DNA from 2 places in the Listeria sp. ILCC792 genome. Region 2 is predicted to be linked to the other one. Evidence: a T-box and tRNA genes for the amino acid it is inferred to sense, from the RefSeq annotation. Region 2 holds a T-box; the other holds one or more tRNA genes.
What was found. The T-box of region 2 lies ahead of trpS (tryptophan--tRNA ligase). A T-box ahead of a tRNA ligase gene usually reads a tRNA of that ligase, here a tRNA-Trp.

Region 1 (3,224 bases), on a different contig from region 2:
GGTGTGCCGCCTTAAATTTATCCGTCGTTCCTAAAAAAATATGTGACTTGCCGTTTTGCGCACAAAATTCTTCAAGCGTTTCTAAAAGGCGCTGCCCCGTTTGATATTCTTTTCCTCGATAATTTTCATCCGTAAAAAGCTTGCGAATGGTTGCGTTTGGCCCGTCGATAAACCATGTAGCAATCGTGCCCACAACAGTGTCTCCATCACGCGCAATCCAAAATCCCCCGTCAGCGTAGAAGTTCCCAATATCCATCAAATCTGGCTGATCCGAAAGCGAAATCGGCACATTAAACTCCTTCTGCTGAATGCGCAAAATCAATGCGACAACCTCTTCATGGTAACGTTCCGTATATTTTTCAATCTTCATGTCAATTCCTCCTTTGAAAGCAATTTTTCAATCACGCTCATCGCTTCAACCAAATCCCGCATCTCCTGATCCGTCAATTTCTGCGTCATTTCGCTAAGCGCCAAGTTCGCAAGCGCCACAAATTTCTCAATCTCCGCCTGCCCCTTTTCCGTAATAAAAAGTGCAAAGTGTCGTTTATCACCAGCAAGCTGCTGTTTTTGAATCAGCCCCGAAAGTTCAAATCTCTTCACAATGCGACTCATGTACCCTCGGTCAACCCCAATCGCATCGCCAATCTCAGAAGCCGTCTTCCCATTCTCAAAATCAATTTGTTGCAAAACCCTCACTTCAGTCAGCGGATAAGGATTATGATAGATTTTCTGGTCAAGTTTTCCTAATATGCTAGCATAAAAGCGATTAAATCGCCGAATCTCACTAATTTGATCCATCCAATTCCCCTTCTTTCATTTTTATTAGTATAAAACATATAGTTGACAAAATCAACTATATGTTTTAAAAAAAGCATTCAAACTGAATGCTCCTATCTATTCCTCTGTCATACAAACTGTTTCCCATTCTTCCTTTTCAAGCAAAATCCAACTACGATTTCGAATTTCAATGCGCTTTTCTTTAACTAAATCATTTTTAATTTTGATAAAATATTCCCGACTTACATTGCTATATTTTGCGAGCTTTGACTGATTACAAGCTATCGGAATATAAATTTCCTGATCATTTTCAACCCCAACATCCAAAGCAATTTGATATAAAACTGCCTCAATTCGTTCTCTGCCTGGCAACCGATATCTCTCAAGCGATTCAGTCATCCGCTTCATCGTATCGCAAACAATTTCATCCGTATACTTCTCACGCTCAATCTCCATTAGAAAACTTTTTCCCCTTGAAAAAAATTGAAACCATTCATGCTGAGAATCAAGACGAAAAATACTCCCTTGCTTTAAAACTTTTATTAAAGTCCCATTGGATTCCTGCACAAGGTATCCTTCTACAACTAAAAAAACACCTTCACCCTGAATCTGCTGGTTTCCAGTAAAAGCTATAACCTCTTTTTTTGGTATGTACATTTAATCTCCTCCAGATTCTATCACTCTATTCCTAATAAGGAAAAAAGTTAGCTGTTTGGCTGACAGCTAACTTCCAATGGGATTGCGGCAACTAAAAGTAATCAGATTCGTATAGGTGCCTGGTGAGCAAATACAATCTTTTTAGAAGTCACAATGTGATAACTCTATAATAACACACTTTTCTTGTGTTAAATTTGTCTATTTGTACATTTTTAGCCTTAAATTGTGACCATTTTTCTACAATTTTCCATTCTAGAAAATTCAATTAATTTATTTTAGCAATGTTATAATAAAAACTGCAACGAAAACAACGTAATTAAACGTTAATTTTAACGCATATCTAAAAAAAGAAAACCCCCAAAACCTATACAGGTTTGGGAGTGCTTGGATACCGGCGGCCGGGGTCGAACCGGCACGACCTTGCGGTCACTGGATTTTGAGTCCAGCGCGTCTGCCAATTCCGCCACGCCGGCATAATGTTTGAATAAACTTATTATAAAATTTTTGAAAGAAAAAAGCAATGGAGGCGCCAACCGGATTTGAACCGGTGATAAAGGTTTTGCAGACCTCTGCCTTACCACTTGGCTATGGCGCCTTAAAAAAGAAAAAAGCGGAAGACGGGGTTCGAACCCGCGACCCCCACCTTGGCAAGGTGATGTTCTACCACTGAACTACTTCCGCAAAAACTGGGCTAGCTGGATTCGAACCAGCGCATGACGGAATCAAAATCCGTTGCCTTACCGCTTGGCTATAGCCCATCAATAAAATTAAAGGGCGGATGATGGGAATCGAACCCACGAATGTCGGAACCACAATCCGATGCGTTAACCACTTCGCCACACCCGCCATAATTCAATTATAAAGTTTTATGTTATGGCAGGGGCAGTAGGAATCGAACCCACACTGGAGGTTTTGGAGACCTCTGTTCTACCGTTAAACTATGCCCCTATCAAAAAAATAATGGTGGAGGGGAGTGGATTCGAACCACCGAACCCGAAGGAGCGGATTTACAGTCCGCCGCGTTTAGCCACTTCGCTACCCCTCCGTATTAAAATAAAAGTGGCTTGGGACAGAATCGAACTGCCGACACCTTGAGCTTCAATCAAGTGCTCTACCAACTGAGCTACCAAGCCAAATGGCGGTCCCGACGGGATTTGAACCCGCGATCTCCTGCGTGACAGGCAGGCATGTTAACCCCTACACCACGGAACCACGATTGCGGGGACAGGATTTGAACCTGCGACCTTCGGGTTATGAGCCCGACGAGCTACCAGACTGCTCCACCCCGCGATAATAATATGGTGGAGGTTAACGGGATCGAACCGCTGACCCTCTGCTTGTAAGGCAGATGCTCTCCCAGCTGAGCTAAACCTCCATAAATAACATTCTAACTTAAAAATAAACTTTTGTCTAAAATAAAAGTGACCCGTACGGGATTCGAACCCGTGTTACCGCCGTGAAAGGGCGGTGTCTTAACCGCTTGACCAACGGGCCATAAAATAAAATATGTAGTAATCACTTGGAAACGGAGAGCAAGGGATTCGAACCCTTGAGACGGTTATCCCGCCTACACGGTTTCCAACCGTGCTCCTTCGGCCTCTCGGACAGCTCTCCAAGATTTTAAAATTAAATGGCTCCACAGGTAGGACTCGAACCTACGACCGATCGGTTAACAGCCGATTGCTCTACCACTGAGCTACTGTGGAATAATACATTGCCCGGCAGCGACCTACTCTCACAGGGGGAAGCCCCCAACTACCATCGGCGCAGAGAAGCTTAACTACCGTGTT
Region 2 (8,145 bases):
CGGAAAATTGGTGCGGATACTGCTTAACGCGTTCCTCAGCGTTCGGAATTCCTACCAGTTGAAGTAAGCGAAGTGCCGTTTTACGCGCTTCTGTCTTACTAATTTTCTGATGCTTAATAAGCGGTTCCGCAATTTGCTTCCAAATCGGCATTGTTGGATTAAGCGACGTCATCGGATCTTGGAAAATCATCGAGATATCTTTACCACGAATCTTTTGCATTTGCTTTTCAGACGCTGTTGCCAAGTCCTTCCCATCAAATAAAATTTGACCGGATTTTATGCTAGAGTTACTTTCAGGAAGCAACCTCATAACTGCTTTTGTCGTAACTGATTTCCCAGAACCTGATTCTCCCACAATAGCAAGAGTTTCACCTTTATGAAGATCAAAATTCACTCCACGAATGGCTTGGACTTCGCCGGCATAAGTGTGGAAGGAAATGTGTAAATCTTTAACTTCTAATAGTTTTTCCATTTTTCCTCACCTCTCCTTTAGTCCCGCATTTTCGGATCGAACGCATCGCGAAGTCCGTCAGCTACTAAGTTAAATGCAATCATAATAATACATAATACAATCGATGGATATAAAACCATATACGGCAATACTTGAAGGGTTTTATACCCGTCATTAATTAATGTTCCAAGTGAAGCTGTCGGCGCAGGTAAACCTAAACCGATAAAACTTAAGAAAGCTTCAAAGAATATCGCACTTGGAATACTAAACATAACGTTAATGATAACAACACCTGCTACGTTAGGTAAAAGATGCTTGCTTAGAATCTTAGGAACAGATTCACCTAGAGTTAAGGATGCCAGAACAAATTCTTGGTCTTTCAGTTTTAAAACTTGTCCCCTAACAACCCTGGCCATCGTTATCCAACTCGTCATCGCAATGGCGATAATTATTGAAACCATACCAGCTTTCAGTACTAAAATCATCAAAATAACAACCACTAAATTAGGAATAGCGGAGAGTACTTCCAGTATTCTTTGCATGATACTATCAACTCTGCCACCTTTATACCCGGAAATAAGTCCGTATGCAACGCCGACAACCAAGTCACATAGTGCCGCAACAACAGCAATAATAAGTGAAACTCGTGTCCCAGCCCAAATACGAGCAAATTGGTCACGACCTAATGTATCACTTCCTAACCAATAGTATGTGCCTTCTTCAACATTTTTTTGTTGATAAACATCTACTTCTGTACCACCAATATTCTGTTTACCATTCCAAAAAGGCATATTCTCAAAACCAGGTACTTTCGGAGGTAAACTTGCATATTGATTATTTTGGTAGTTAACACTATTTTTAGGACCTAGATTTGGTGACATATATTGCCCAAAAATAGCCATCAAAACGATAACCCCTAATACTATGATTGAAACTAAAGCAGCTTTATTTTTCCGTACGCGTATCCATGAGTCTTGAAGGAAAGTCAAACTTGGGCGTGAAATTTTTTCTGCTTCAGCATCTTTAATTTGCACTGGCTGGAACATTTCTTTTGCAATTTTTTCTGCCATTATTTTTTCCCTCCAGACACACGAATTCGAGGATCAATTAGTCCATATAAAATATCTACAATAAGAATGACTAGTATTAACATCACAGCAAATAGTAAAGTAGTTCCCATAATTACCGGATAATCATTCGTTTGTATAGACATTACAAATTGGCTACCAATCCCAGGAATCCCATAAATATTTTCAATTACAAGTGAACCTGTCATCAGCGCAACAGACAATGGTCCTATAACAGTAATAAGCGGAATAAGTGCATTTCGAATAGCATGTTTCACTGCTATTTCAGGTCGACTGTTCCCTTTTGCTTTGGCAAGCAAAATATAGTCAGATGCAAATACATCAATTAATTCAGTTCTCATGAAACGTGCTGCTGTTGCAAGTGGAAACATTGCAAGCGCAAATGCTGGTAAAATAGATTCTGCAAAAGTCCCCCACCCAGCTACAGGCAACCATTGTAATTTTGCTCCAATCCAGTATTGCAGGACTGTAGCGAAGACGAAAGAAGGAATCGATTTTCCTAGTATCGCAATGAAGGTACTGGTATAGTCAGGCCACCTATTCTGATACATGGCGGCGATAACTCCTAAAATAATACCAAAGAAAAGACCAAAAACCATTGCTTCTAGTGCGAGTGTGATGGATGGACCAATAAGCGCGCCTAGAATTTCAGATACAGGACGATTGTCAAGTTGGAAAGATACCCCTAAATCCCCTTTTACTAAACCTGTCATATAATTAAAATATTGAACAGGCACCGGATCATTTAAACCGTATTTCTCATTCATAATATGAATTTGCTCATCAGATAGTTTTTCCTGATTACGATACGGTGTACCCGGCAAAAGCTTCATTAGGAAGAATGTAACCGAAGCAATAATGAAGAGTGTTATTAACATGTAGAAAACGCGTTTTAACGTATATTTTGCCATCTATCTCTACACCTCCCAAATTTATTTTTATGTGTTAAAGGTTTTCAAAAATTCGCCATATGCTTAGAGCCTTTATTTTATTTCATTACATATGTTAATCAAGTAATTTTCTCAAAACCTACTTTTTCCAAATTTAAATATGACGTTAAAGCGTTTTGTTGCATCTCGCAAAACATCAGCAAAATGAGAGAGTATATCGAAATATACTCTCTCTCAAGTCAAGCATTTCTTAAAAACTTATTTAGTCAAATACGTATTTTTGTACGTATAGTCAGGACCAAATGGATTTTTTTGTAAATCCTTAATATAAGATTGTTGCAAGTATGCATTTGAACGGTGGTAAAGTGGCGAAATCGCTACATCATCTGTAAGCAAGATTTGCTCTGCTTTAACCATTTCATCCCAACGTTTTTGTGGTTCAGCCGCATAAGTCACAGCTGCATCTTCTAAGATTTTATCATAATCAGGATTAGAGTAGCTCATTCTGTTTTGAGCGCCACCTGTTTGGAATAAATCTAAGAAAGTAGATGGATCTTGATAGTCAGGACCCCAACCACTCATAGAAACATCATAATCTTGGTTTTGGTCGTTTTGCAAGCGAATCTTGAATGGTACATTTTTAAGGTTCACTTTCAAACCATCAAGGTTAGTTTCTAATTGGTTTTGAATAAATTCAGAAGATTTTTTAGCATTTTCAGTATCATCACTTGTAAATTCTAAAGTAAGGTTACTTACTCCTAGCTCTTTCAAACCTTGTTTCCAAGCTTTTTGAGCTTCTTCTTTATTGTATTCTAAGTGTGCGCCAGATTCTTTCACATAGTCTTCTTTGTTACCTGGATCAAATGTGAAATCTGGTGGCACTAAGTTGTTAGCTGGTTTAGAACCATTTTGAAGTACAGTATTTACATACGCTTCTTTATCAATTGCAAGTGCAATTGCTTTACGAATGTTTTTATTTGCAAGTGGAGTTTTCTTCCCTTTGCGTTCTTGGTTAAATTTAATGTAGAAAGTTGAAGAATCATTAACTACAGTGTAGTCTTTATTATCTTTATTTTGGGCAGAATATTCAGCACTTAGAAGCGCGCGGTCAATTTTACCAGTGTTATAAAGATTTAAGTTAGTTCCTGCGTCTTGAACAACTTGAACATTGATTTGTTTCAATTTCACAGCGTCTCTATCCCAGTAGTTATCGTTTTTAACGTAAGTCCATTTTTTATTCGTTCCTGTCCAATCTTTCAATACGAAAGGACCGTTATATAAAATATTATCACTGTTTTGAGCATATTTTTCGCCTTTTTCCGTTACAAACTTCTCATTTAATGGGAAGAATGTTGGGAATGCGAATAATGAATTAATGTAAGCAGCTGGTTTAGATAATGTAATTTCAAGAGTTTTATCATCTACTGCTTTAATCCCTAATTCTTCAGGTTTCATCTTACCTGCTACAATTTCTTCACCATTTTTGATAGCGGAGAATAAGTAAGAATACGTTGCAGCTGTGTCTGGGTTAACCGCACGTTGCCAAGCAAAGACATAATCTTTGGCTGTAACAGGGTCACCGTTAGACCATTTTGCATCGTCACGTAATTTGAAGGTATAGACTGTTTTGTCATCACTAACTTTTGGTTCTTCAGCGGCTCCAGCAATTGCAGGAATACCATCTTTGTCAAGCGCATATAGACCTTCATTTGTTTGGTTAAGTACATTTAAACCAACTTGGTCATCTGCTTTTGAACTATCAGCAGAAGGAATTAATGCTGATTCTGACAAGTTAAGAACTTGTTCCCCTGATGCTTTACCATCACCTGAGCCTTTTTTATCGTCGGACGAAGAATCATTTCCTCCTCCACATGCTACTAAGACTAAGCTCAGTACAAGTGTCAATCCAAGAGCTAAAAATAATTTAGATTTTTTCACTAAATATACCTCCCTTTTTTATTTTTCTGAAAAATTGTTTCACTTGTTATTATACCTCAGTTTTTTAAGCTTTGTAAATTGATTTAACCAAATATTTCAAATCAAGGCTAAAAGTGATAAATTTCAAAAAAATTCTCACAATGGCTAAAGAATATGAAAAGTCTGACAAATAACACATACGTTTAGTACATTGATTTGAAAGACGAAACACCATTGATTAAGTTTTCAGAAAATAAATCTAGTTTAGTCAAACTACTTTTGCCTTGAATTCGGAATTTGTCTATCAAAAAACAAGCAAAACTAAAATACTAACAAAAAGTGATGTTAATCCCGAATAATTTTAGGATTATATTTATTTATATACTTTTTTTTTGCTCTTGTCTATATAAAAAGACTAAAAAATAAATTTAATTTATGAATCATTAATAAAAAGGTTGATATAATGGGATTTTTCAAAATAAAAAATTGTAACATTTCATTACATCATCAGAAAGCCAGTCACTCACTCATTTATTACTAAATATCTACAATTGTCCGAATAATCTGTCGTCATATCTGCTAAACAATTAAAATTCGTCTACCTTCTTTTTTTATGCTAAAGTAATACAAGAATCAAAAACGCGAGGTGACATGCATTTGTTAAAACGATTAATCATCTATACGGTTATTCAAGAAGTTCTTATTCTAATTATAATGCTTTTTCAGCAACATTTTACGCTCCTGCAGTATATTGACCTTTCCTTTTATGTTGGTTTTAGCGTCTTCATAATAGGTCTTATCGTTTATATTATGCGCTCTGGCTTTCTTGACCGCGTACACGACGGTTTTCGTAAAGTGTCCCGGAAATTTAAAGGCGAAGAAGATAACGAGTTTTCGGATATGATGCTCTCGGAACTTGTCGGCATTCCGTATCTCGATATTTTGATTAGTTCTCTCATTGTGCTTGCTTCAAGTTTTCTTGTTATGCTGTTTTATTATATGTAAGAGTTTGACAGCTTATTCCATTTCTTGGTAAAATGTCATTACTATAACTGATGCGTTAGAGGGAAAATAGTACATTTTGTGTAAACTATTTATAGAGAGCTTGTGTTTGGTGGAAACAAGTATAGAACAAAATGGAATGGGCTTCCCGAGAACTGCTTGTGAACTTTTAGTAGCAAGTGGCGGCTTAAGACCGTTATCTTATGAGTGCTTTTTAAAGCAATTAGGGTGGTACCGCGGACAAACCGTTCGTCCCTAGCAGAATTTTTTGCTAGAGACGGGCGGTTTTTATGTTCTCTCGATCGCATATTAATTTTAGGAGGAAAACAGGATGAAAAAAGTTATTTTTTCTGGTATTCAACCGAGTGGTGATTTAACACTTGGGAATTATATCGGCGCATTAAAACAGTTTGGTAGCTTCCAAGACGAATATGACTGCTACTACTGTATTGTTGACGAGCACGCCATTACGGTGCCTCAAGACCGCTTAAAACTTAGAAAGCAAATTAGAAGCTTGGCCGCACTGTATTTAGCGGTTGGTTTAGACCCAGAGAAAGCGACCTTATTTATTCAATCAGAAGTTCCGGCGCACGCGCAAGCTGCATGGATTTTGCAATGTAATGTGTACATTGGCGAGCTGGAGCGAATGACCCAATTTAAAGATAAGTCTGCTGGGAAAGCTGGTGTCAGCGCAGGACTACTAACTTATCCGCCGCTAATGGCTGCCGATATTTTACTCTATCAAACCGATCTTGTTCCGGTTGGTGACGACCAAAAGCAGCACATTGAATTAACGCGTGATTTAGCGGATCGCTTTAACAAAAAACATAACGAAATCTTTAAAATGCCCGATATTTTCGTTCCAAAACAAGGCGCGCGCGTGATGTCTTTACAGGAACCAACGAAAAAAATGAGTAAATCCGATGAAAATATTAAAAGTGCCATCTATTTGTTAGATCCTCCAAGCACGATTAGGAAGAAAATCAAGAGTGCGGTCACCGATTCATCTGGTGTCGTGCAATATGACAAGGAAAGTAAGCCTGGTATTTCTAACTTACTCTCCATTTATTCTGCTTTAACGGGCGAAACGGTTTCTGCCATCGAAGAAAAATACGCGGGGAAAGGCTATGGCGATTTTAAATCTGACCTTGCCGAATTGGTTGTTCAGGAATTAGAGCCGATTCAAACGCGCTACGAAGACTTTCTGCAATCTGATGAATTGGATAGAATTCTTGATGAAGGTGCTGAAAAAGCCCGTTTTGTTGCTAATAAGACCCTTAAAAAAATGGAAAATGCCATTGGACTCGGCCGCAAACGCCGTTAAAAAAAGAAGCCAAAATCAATTTTTTGATTTTGGCTTCTTGCTTATACAATTTGCAGCGTAACATCGATGTTGCCGCGTGTTGCTTTGCTGTACGGACAAACTTGGTGGGCTTTTTCAATCAACTCTTTGGCAGTCGCTTCGTCCACGCCGTCGATATGTGCTACCAAATCCACACCAACTTTAAATCCGTTGTCTTCTGGATCGTTATATAGGGAAACTGTTGCGGTTACTTCGCTTTTGCCTGTTACGCCTGCTTTTCCCATAACAAGTTCCAGCGCGCTATTAAAGCAAGAGCTATATCCGGCGGCAAATAGCTGTTCTGGATTTGTGCCACCGCCTCCGTCGCCACCAAGTTCCTTCGGCGCCGAAATATCAAAGAAAAAGACATTGTCCTCTGAATGCACTTCCCCGCTTCTGCCACCTGTATTAACAACCGTTGTTTCATATAATTTTTTCATTTTTTCTCCTCCTAAATTAAATAACTTTTAAGTGTCTCATTCAAGTTTTTCACATCTGCAAGTAAATTTGTATGCCCAACTTGCCCAGAAAACAATTGCTGAATGCATGCATTCACTGCGCCAATAACTGCGCCTTCCAATTGGCTACCCTTTTCCGTCAAAGAGATGATGACGACACGCTCGTCGCTTTGCTTGCGGTTCCGGAGGACTAGCCCATCTTGTTCCATTCTTTTAAGCAAAGGGGTCAGTGTTCCGCTATCTAAATCTAGCTGTGCGCCAAGTTCCATTACGCTCTGTGCGTCTTGTTCCCAGAGGGCGAGCAAAACGATGTACTGTGGGTAGGTTAGCTGGAAGGGACTGAGCGCTTTCCGGTAGTATTTTGTGAAGTTGCGCTGGACGTTATAAATTGCAAAACATAGCTGCTCATCTAGTAATCGATGATTTGTTTCCATAAAATCATCTCCTTTTATATTGTTCACAATTTAATTGTAAGCAATATTTTAACAAAAAGCGAATTGTTTGCTCAAAAAAAAGGACTTGAACAATATTGTTCAAGTCCTTTATCATCACGCCTCAAATTTTTTAAATACTAGCGTCGCATTATGTCCGCCGAAACCAAATGAATTGGACATTGCCACTTTTACATCTTGCTTCCGCGCAACATTTGGCACGTAGTCAAGATCGCAAAGCTCATCTGGATTTTCAAGATGGATCGTTGGTGGAATCACACTATCGCGAATCGTTAGAACAGAGAAAATGGCTTCAATTCCGCCAGATGCGCCTAATGTGTGCCCTGTCATAGATTTTGTTGAACTAACAGCTAACTTATAAGCATGGTCGCCAAAAACCGTTTTAACTGCAGCTGTTTCGAATTCATCGTTATAACCTGTACTTGTTCCGTGTGCATTAATATAGTCTACACTTTCCGGCTCTAATCCAGCATCGTTTAAAGCTTGTTTCATCGAACGTGCTGCACCTTCGCCGTTTGGAGCTGGTGCTGTAATATGATGCGCAT

Region 1: it encodes a tRNA-Trp, which carries the amino acid that the T-box ahead of trpS (tryptophan--tRNA ligase) is inferred to sense. The anticodon was not compared.

The regions. Positions count from the first base shown of each region.
Region 1 covers NZ_FYBO01000015.1:44,614-47,837, forward strand. The annotation lists gene CFS60_RS13020 (GNAT family N-acetyltransferase) at 1-370, opposite strand, end outside; gene CFS60_RS13025 (MarR family winged helix-turn-helix transcriptional regulator) at 367-798, opposite strand; gene CFS60_RS13030 (Crp/Fnr family transcriptional regulator) at 895-1,434, opposite strand; tRNA gene CFS60_RS13035 (tRNA-Leu) at 1,824-1,907, opposite strand; tRNA gene CFS60_RS13040 (tRNA-Cys) at 1,956-2,029, opposite strand; tRNA gene CFS60_RS13045 (tRNA-Gly) at 2,044-2,115, opposite strand; tRNA gene CFS60_RS13050 (tRNA-Gln) at 2,121-2,192, opposite strand; tRNA gene CFS60_RS13055 (tRNA-His) at 2,208-2,280, opposite strand; tRNA gene CFS60_RS13060 (tRNA-Trp) at 2,309-2,382, opposite strand; tRNA gene CFS60_RS13065 (tRNA-Tyr) at 2,396-2,479, opposite strand; tRNA gene CFS60_RS13070 (tRNA-Phe) at 2,495-2,567, opposite strand; tRNA gene CFS60_RS13075 (tRNA-Asp) at 2,571-2,646, opposite strand; tRNA gene CFS60_RS13080 (tRNA-Met) at 2,651-2,724, opposite strand; tRNA gene CFS60_RS13085 (tRNA-Val) at 2,734-2,809, opposite strand; tRNA gene CFS60_RS13090 (tRNA-Glu) at 2,857-2,928, opposite strand; tRNA gene CFS60_RS13095 (tRNA-Ser) at 2,961-3,048, opposite strand; tRNA gene CFS60_RS13100 (tRNA-Asn) at 3,066-3,140, opposite strand; rRNA gene rrf (5S ribosomal RNA) at 3,151-3,224, opposite strand, start outside.
Region 2 covers NZ_FYBO01000002.1:272,978-281,122, forward strand. The annotation lists gene CFS60_RS03950 (ABC transporter ATP-binding protein) at 1-472, opposite strand, end outside; gene opp3C (oligopeptide ABC transporter permease) at 490-1,521, opposite strand; gene opp3b (oligopeptide ABC transporter permease) at 1,521-2,450, opposite strand; gene CFS60_RS03965 (peptide ABC transporter substrate-binding protein) at 2,688-4,367, opposite strand; gene CFS60_RS03970 (DUF3899 domain-containing protein) at 5,004-5,351, shown strand; T-box leader at 5,398-5,608, shown strand; gene trpS (tryptophan--tRNA ligase) at 5,680-6,672, shown strand; gene CFS60_RS03980 (organic hydroperoxide resistance protein) at 6,714-7,130, opposite strand; gene CFS60_RS03985 (MarR family winged helix-turn-helix transcriptional regulator) at 7,142-7,582, opposite strand; gene fabF (beta-ketoacyl-ACP synthase II) at 7,697-8,145, opposite strand, start outside.